Regions from separate parts of the Shewanella vesiculosa genome, predicted to be linked through region 2. Evidence: predicted binding sites of a transcription regulator. Region 2 holds the regulator's gene; each other region holds the start of a gene.
The links. Region 2 encodes sigma-54, which starts transcription at its own class of promoters, with help from an activator protein. Its sites were predicted from a motif close to GTTGGCACGNNNNTNGNNT; they were not measured.

Region 1 (2,280 bases), on a different contig from region 2:
ATATGGGTTTGCATGTGGATCAGGGAAGCGCGCTTCGATACGACGACCTTTAGGGCTTGGTACCACTGGAATACGAATTGAAGCACTGCGGTTACGAGCAGAATACGCAAGCATGACTGGCGCTTCAAAATGTGGCACTAAACGCTTGTAAGAGTTAGTGCTTGGGTTAGTGAATGCATTCAATGCACGAGCATGCTTAATGATGCCGCCGATGTAATAAAGAGCAAGGTCACTCAAACCAGCATACTTATCACCAGCAAATAAGTTTACGCCATCTTTAGACAAAGATTGATGCACGTGCATACCACTACCGTTGTCGCCAACGATTGGTTTTGGCATAAATGTCGCCGTCTTGCCATAAGCATGAGCCATGTTATGAACGACATACTTAAGAATTTGAATTTCGTCCGCTTTTTTAGTCAATGTGTTAAAACGCGTAGCGATTTCGTTTTGACCGGCTGTTGCCACTTCATGGTGATGCGCTTCAACCACTTGACCCATTTCTTCCAGCACTAAACACATTGCTGAACGTAAGTCTTGTGAAGAGTCAACTGGTGCAACTGGGAAGTAACCACCTTTCACCATTGGACGGTGACCAGTGTTACCTTCTTCATAGCTTTTAGCTGAGTTCCATGAAGCTTCTTTAGCATCAATTTTAACAAAACAACCTGACATGTCAGTACCAAAACGGACATCGTCAAATAGGAAGAATTCAGGCTCTGGACCAATCAATACTGTATCTGCGATACCAGTAGAAATTAGATACTGCTCAGCTTTTTTTGCAATTGAACGTGGGTCGCGATCATAACCTGTCATAGTACCAGGCTCTAAAATATCACAACGAATAAGTGCGGTTGTTTCTTCAGTAAAAGGATCAAGTACAAACGTTGTAGGATCAGGCATGAGTACCATGTCAGATTCATTAATGCCTTTCCAGCCTGCGATTGAAGAGCCATCAAACATTTTACCGTCTTCAAAAAATTCTTCATTTACTTGATGAGAAGGAATAGAAACGTGCTGCTCTTTACCTTTAGTGTCGGTAAAGCGTAAGTCTACAAACTTAACTTCTAACTCTACAAGTTGTTTTAAAACTGATTCAACTGACATTCTCAAGCCTCCGGTAGGGTAAAGGGTTGTCCCTTAATATAATCTTGGTATTCGCCAGATGGTGCATCTGGAAAACGAATCTGTGCATAATGGTCTGTAATAAGCGATATTCATGCCACTTCGCTAACTAATTGATTTTATTGATATGAGACTTCTATCAAATCTTCAAAAAAATAAATCTGCACCATCTTCGAGCACCACTATGTTTCATCATGGTGCAAAAGTCCATAATAGTACACCCTGTAAATATGGCTATTTTAAACAATGTCACATTTTTGTATTACAGTATGGTTATGCTTAATATATAAACGTTTTATGCTGTTTTTTAATCCATAGCAAGCGATAGATTTACAAGTGTTCAAAAATAATCCTATCTACAAAAGCTGCTGTGAAGTAGAATGGCACGCTTTTTTACAGTAGCTATAACCTATAACTACTGTTAGATCCTTTTTTTTTATTTGCTGGTTTAGAGGTTTATCCGTGCTAGAGAATTTACGTAACATCGCCATTATTGCCCACGTTGACCATGGCAAAACAACCCTGGTTGACAAAATGTTGGCGCAGTCAGGAACCCTTGCATCTCGTGGAGAAGCTACTGAGCGGGTTATGGATTCTAACGATCTTGAAAAAGAACGTGGGATCACCATTCTGGCAAAGAACACAGCCATCCAGTGGAACGACTACCGTATTAATATCGTAGATACTCCTGGCCACGCCGATTTCGGTGGTGAAGTTGAACGTGTTCTATCTATGGTTGACTCAGTATTACTTTTGGTTGATGCAGTTGATGGTCCTATGCCACAAACTCGCTTTGTAACCAAGAAAGCATTCGCTCAAGGCCTTAAGCCAATTGTTGTTATCAACAAAATTGACCGTCCAAGTGCTCGTCCTGATTGGGTTATTGACCAAGTATTCGATTTATTCGTTAACTTAGGTGCCACTGACGAACAACTCGATTTCCCAATCGTTTATGCTTCGGCATTAAATGGTTTTGCAACCTTAGATCCAGATGTAGCGAGCGATGATATGACGCCGCTATTCCAAACTATCGTTGAGAAAGTGTCTTTCCCAGATGCTGATGCAGAAGCGCCATTCCAAATGCAAATTTCTCAAATCGATTATAACTCATACGTGGGTGTTATCGGTATTGGGCGTATTACCCGTGGTAGCGTT
Region 2 (2,280 bases):
CACATTTAATAAATATTGCGATCGGATGTTCTATGGTCGTTAATCTACCATGAGGTATCGCAATGCCATTTCCTATACCTGTGCTACCCATTTTCTCTCTCGCTAATAGGCTTTCAAAAACCTCTTGCGAAGATAGGGGTGGGTACTGGGCAGCGACTAAATTGCTGATGAGTTCCAGTACTTTTTTCTTACTGCCCGGTGTGGCACAGGTAGTGCATTCCGGCTGCAGAATGGTACAAAGTTCCATCGTTAGTGTTTTGTATACTTCTCTTTGTGTTTAATTACCTGACGGTCGAGTTTATCGATCAGGGCGTCTATTGCAGCATACATATCAGTGCTTTCTGACATGGCAAAAATCTCTGCACCATTAAGGTTGATTTTAGCTTCTGCTTTTTGTTGTAATTTTTCTACATTGAGCACAACGTGTACATTATTGATCTGATCGAAGTGTCGTTCAAGCTTTGAAAATTTACCTTGAACGTATTCACGTAAAGATTCGGTAATGTCGATATTTCTACCTGTCATATTGATAAGCATAAAAATCCTCCGTTGCCTTGTAGGTTATAAACTCTTACGTTGGTTTGAGGGCGGAATGAGCATCGCTTCGCGGTATTTTGCAATCGTACGACGCGCAACGTTGATCCCCTGATCTGCCAGCAGTTGGGCCATTTTACTGTCACTTAATGGCTTTTGCTGGTTTTCTGCTGCAACCAGTTTTTTGATAAAAGCACGAATAGCGGTAGATGAGCATTCTCCGCCATCGTCGGTGCTGACATGGCTAGAGAAAAAGTACTTTAATTCAAATAGCCCACGTGGTGTGTGCATATATTTTTGAGTGGTAACCCGTGAAATAGTTGATTCATGCATTTCTACTGCTTCAGCAATATCATTGAGCACCATAGGTTTCATGGCTTCTTCACCATATTCAAAGAAACCTTGCTGAAATTGCACAATACAATTGGCGACTTTCAATAAGGTCTCATTGCGGCTTTCGATACTCTTGATGAACCATTTAGCTTCTTGTAAATGACCGCGAATAAATTGGCTATCGGCAGAGTTTTTACTGCTTCTAGCCATGGCTGCATATTGTTGATTAACGCCAATTTTAGGCATATTGTCTGGGTTTAACTCTACAACCCAACGGCCATTCTTCTTTAGTACGGTTACATCAGGAATAACATATTCGTCATCAATAGCGGTGACTAACAAGCCCGGGCGAGGGTTAAGTGACTGGATTAAGGTGATTGCGTCACGCAACTCGTTTTCTTTGAGCTTGGTTTTGCGCATCAATAATCTAAAATCGCGCCCAGCAATTAAATCTAAATAGTCTTTAATGAGCAGACGGGCATTGTCTATATGTGGGGTTGTGTCGGCATATTGGGCTAATTGAATGAATAAACATTCGCTTAAATCTCGTGCGGCAACACCAACGGGATCAAAGTGTTGAATACGTTTTAATACCGCTTCAACTTCATCTAGTTCAACACTTTCATCACCCATGGCTTCGAGAATATCTTCAGTGCTTTGGGTTAAATAGCCGCGTTCATCAATGGCATCAATGATCGCGGTAGCAATTGCTCGATCTGTGTCAGAAAATGGCGTGAGATTTTTTTGCCACTCTAAATGCTCATATAAGCCTTCAGTCGTTTCACCTTGGAATGGCATATCATCATCGCGCATGCTAGCACTGCCTGAACCTGACATTGGTGAGGCGGTGTACACTTCATCCCATGTGGTATCCATAGCTAAATCATCCATGGTTTCTTTGGTCATGGATTCTGCTGTGTCGACTGTTGAGGTGTCTTTTTCTATATTGACCACGCTGTTGTCACTAAAGTCGGTGTCCGATTGGTCGCGACTTTCTTTTACTGAGTCTTTTGCTTGAGAAAACTCATCTTCTATTTCAAGCAATGGGTTTGAGTCCAATGCTTGTTGGATTTCTTGCTGTAGCTCCAATGACGATAATTGCAGTAAGCGGATCGCTTGCTGCAATTGAGGGGTCATGGTTAAGTGTTGACCCATTTTGAGTTGGAGTGACGCTTTCATTTACCGCTTATCCCTAGATGATTTCCATAAAAATGACAATCTCGAAAACTGTAATCGATTGTCACATACATCAATGACATTTAACGCTATTTAGATATCGTTCAATGAAATGAGTTAGATAGACTAAAAGGCCAGTAAAGTAACTATAGCTTGAATTGTTCACCTAAGTACACAGCCCGAACTTGTTGATTACTCAATATCTCATCAGGTGTGCCTTCGGCAATTAAATTGCCC
Region 3 (2,280 bases), on a different contig from region 2:
ATTTGAAATACCATCAACCGTCGAAAACGATGCCATTTGGGCAATCATTTGATCATTATCAACCGGTTTAAAAGGATCTTGCATAGACAACTGTTGACTGAGTAAAGCAAAAAAATCTTCTTGCTTTAACATCTGATCTTTTGATTCAGGGATCGCACTTTCTTCAGGTAATCGAATTCCGTCAAGGAAAGGGTTCCCAGTAGTAGTGCTGGTTGTATTTGTCTGTACAGAACTTTTCGTGGTAGCACTTGTATTTGATGTGCTACTGGATTGTTGCGGTAAAGACTGACTGTAAGAATTAACGAGGCTCATTGTTACCTCCTTGAATAATCATACTATTTACCCATCCTTAACGTCTGTTGCAACATAGACTTAGTTGCATCAGCCACCTGAACGTTCATTTGATAAGAGCGTGATGCAGAAATCATATCGGCCATTTCTTCCATCACATTGACATTCGGTTTATAAATAAAACCATCGCCATCTGCCATCGGATGATCTGGCGAGTATTCTTTTATTAATGGTTTATCACTTTCAACAATGCCTTTGACGTTAACACCCGGCGAACTATTTTGCTGGCTATTAGCTTTAAGCATTTCAGCCTCAAAAATGGGATGACGTGCTCGATAAGTTTTATCAACACTGCTTGATACAGAATCCGCATTGGCAATATTACTGGCAGTGGTATTCAAACGCACTGACTGCGCAGACATACCAGATCCAGACACATTGAAAATATTAAATAAACTCATGATTAATCACCTCGCAACGCTTTACGCATGCCATTAAACTTACCTTCAAGGAAGCCTAATGACATTTGATATTCGAGCGCATTTTGCATAAATGCTGATTGTTCTTTCTGCGTATCAACAGTATTACCGTCACCTGTATCGGCTTGATTTGGAACACGATATTGGACATGTTGTTGACTTAACGCTGTTAAATCGAAATGTTTTTCTGTGGTTTGACTCATGCTCAAACCCTTCTGATGTGAGCTTGCTGCTTGCATAGCAGAAGCAAAATTAACATCTCGAGCTTTATAATGAGGAGTATTGGCATTGGCGATGTTACTTGAAATCACTTCAGCTCTTTGAGCTCGTACGCCCAAAGAATATTGGTGAACACCTAATGCATTATCGAAATTAATCGCCATAAAATTGCCTCCATCAGCTAACTGATAGATATAAAGCAAAGGTTATGCCAACAATTTTTATAATGGGAGAATAAAATAAAAAAACTAACATGCCGACGATCGTCGGCATGAGGTGAATCTAATCAACTGTTTTAGCTAGGTTTTTTTCTGGTAATAGATACCGGGATTACAGCGAACCATATTAAACTCTTCGGTTAACCCCGCAAGAGATTCTGACGCACCTAAGAATAAGATACCTTTAGGATTAAGTGCGGCAGCAAATTGCCGCAAAATGGTAGCCTTTGCCTCTGGCGCAAAATAAATCAATACATTACGGCAAAAAATGATATCGAACTTGCCTAATAAGCTATAACTTTCAAGTAGATTGTGTGCTCTGAAGTTCACTAAACGTTTTACGTTATCTTTCACTTTCATATTGCCAGACGGTAAAGCATCAAAAAACTGACGTTTACGCTCTTCAGACAAACCACGAGCCAGAGCTAAACCATCATATTCAGCATTCTTACAACGCTCTAACATAGAAGGTGATAAATCTGTTGCCTGAATTGTCACGCCCCCAGGCAAAGCACCGGGTTTACGCTGTTGATATTCCAACACTGTCATAGCTAAAGAGTAAGGTTCTTGCCCAGATGAGCAAGCAGCAGACCATATTTTTAATGGTCGGCCCAACTTGCTGTATTCAGGCAACAAAGAATTACTCAGCAACTCAAATGGATAACGGTCTCGAAACCATAAGGTTTCGTTAGTAGTCATCGCATCTATCACTTCAGCGCGTAATTGACGCTCTATCGGTTTCATCGACTTTTTAACCACCTCAGATAGAGAAGGCAAATTATGCTTTCCCATCAGTGGCGCTAAGCGGCTACGAACTAAATACTGTTTGTTCTCACCTAACACAATACCGCTATGCTGCTCTAAAAACAGCCTAAATTGATTGTACTCTGCTTCAGCAAGTGATTTATCTGTCACATTATCTTCCTAATATGTTTGCCGATGAGCCGACCGAACGTTCAATATTATTCAATTCTAAACAATTATAAACTCAAATGTTTGTTAACCGCTGCGGCTAATTCATCGGGGTTAAACTTAGCAATAAAATCGTTAGCCCCAACTTTTTGTACCATCGC

Region 1: glnA (glutamate--ammonia ligase) is a predicted target of sigma-54. The motif match lies at 1,209-1,227, and genes of this name have one in related genera.
Region 3: flgB (flagellar basal body rod protein FlgB) is a predicted target of sigma-54. The motif match lies at 1,187-1,205, and genes of this name have one in related genera.

Annotation. Positions count from the first base shown of each region.
Region 1 is NZ_JAACSD010000009.1:60,138-62,417, reverse strand. Features, by position in the region: gene glnA (glutamate--ammonia ligase) at 1-1,107, opposite strand, end outside; gene typA (translational GTPase TypA) at 1,588-2,280, shown strand, end outside.
Region 2 is NZ_JAACSD010000004.1:209,248-211,527, reverse strand. Features, by position in the region: gene ptsN (PTS IIA-like nitrogen regulatory protein PtsN) at 1-247, opposite strand, end outside; gene hpf (ribosome hibernation promoting factor) at 250-537, opposite strand; gene GW828_RS03200 (RNA polymerase factor sigma-54) at 562-2,046, opposite strand; gene lptB (LPS export ABC transporter ATP-binding protein) at 2,190-2,280, opposite strand, start outside.
Region 3 is NZ_JAACSD010000012.1:10,449-12,728, forward strand. Features, by position in the region: gene flgD (flagellar hook assembly protein FlgD) at 1-312, opposite strand, end outside; gene flgC (flagellar basal body rod protein FlgC) at 336-752, opposite strand; gene flgB (flagellar basal body rod protein FlgB) at 755-1,153, opposite strand; gene GW828_RS13480 (CheR family methyltransferase) at 1,289-2,122, opposite strand; gene GW828_RS13485 (chemotaxis protein CheV) at 2,188-2,280, opposite strand, start outside.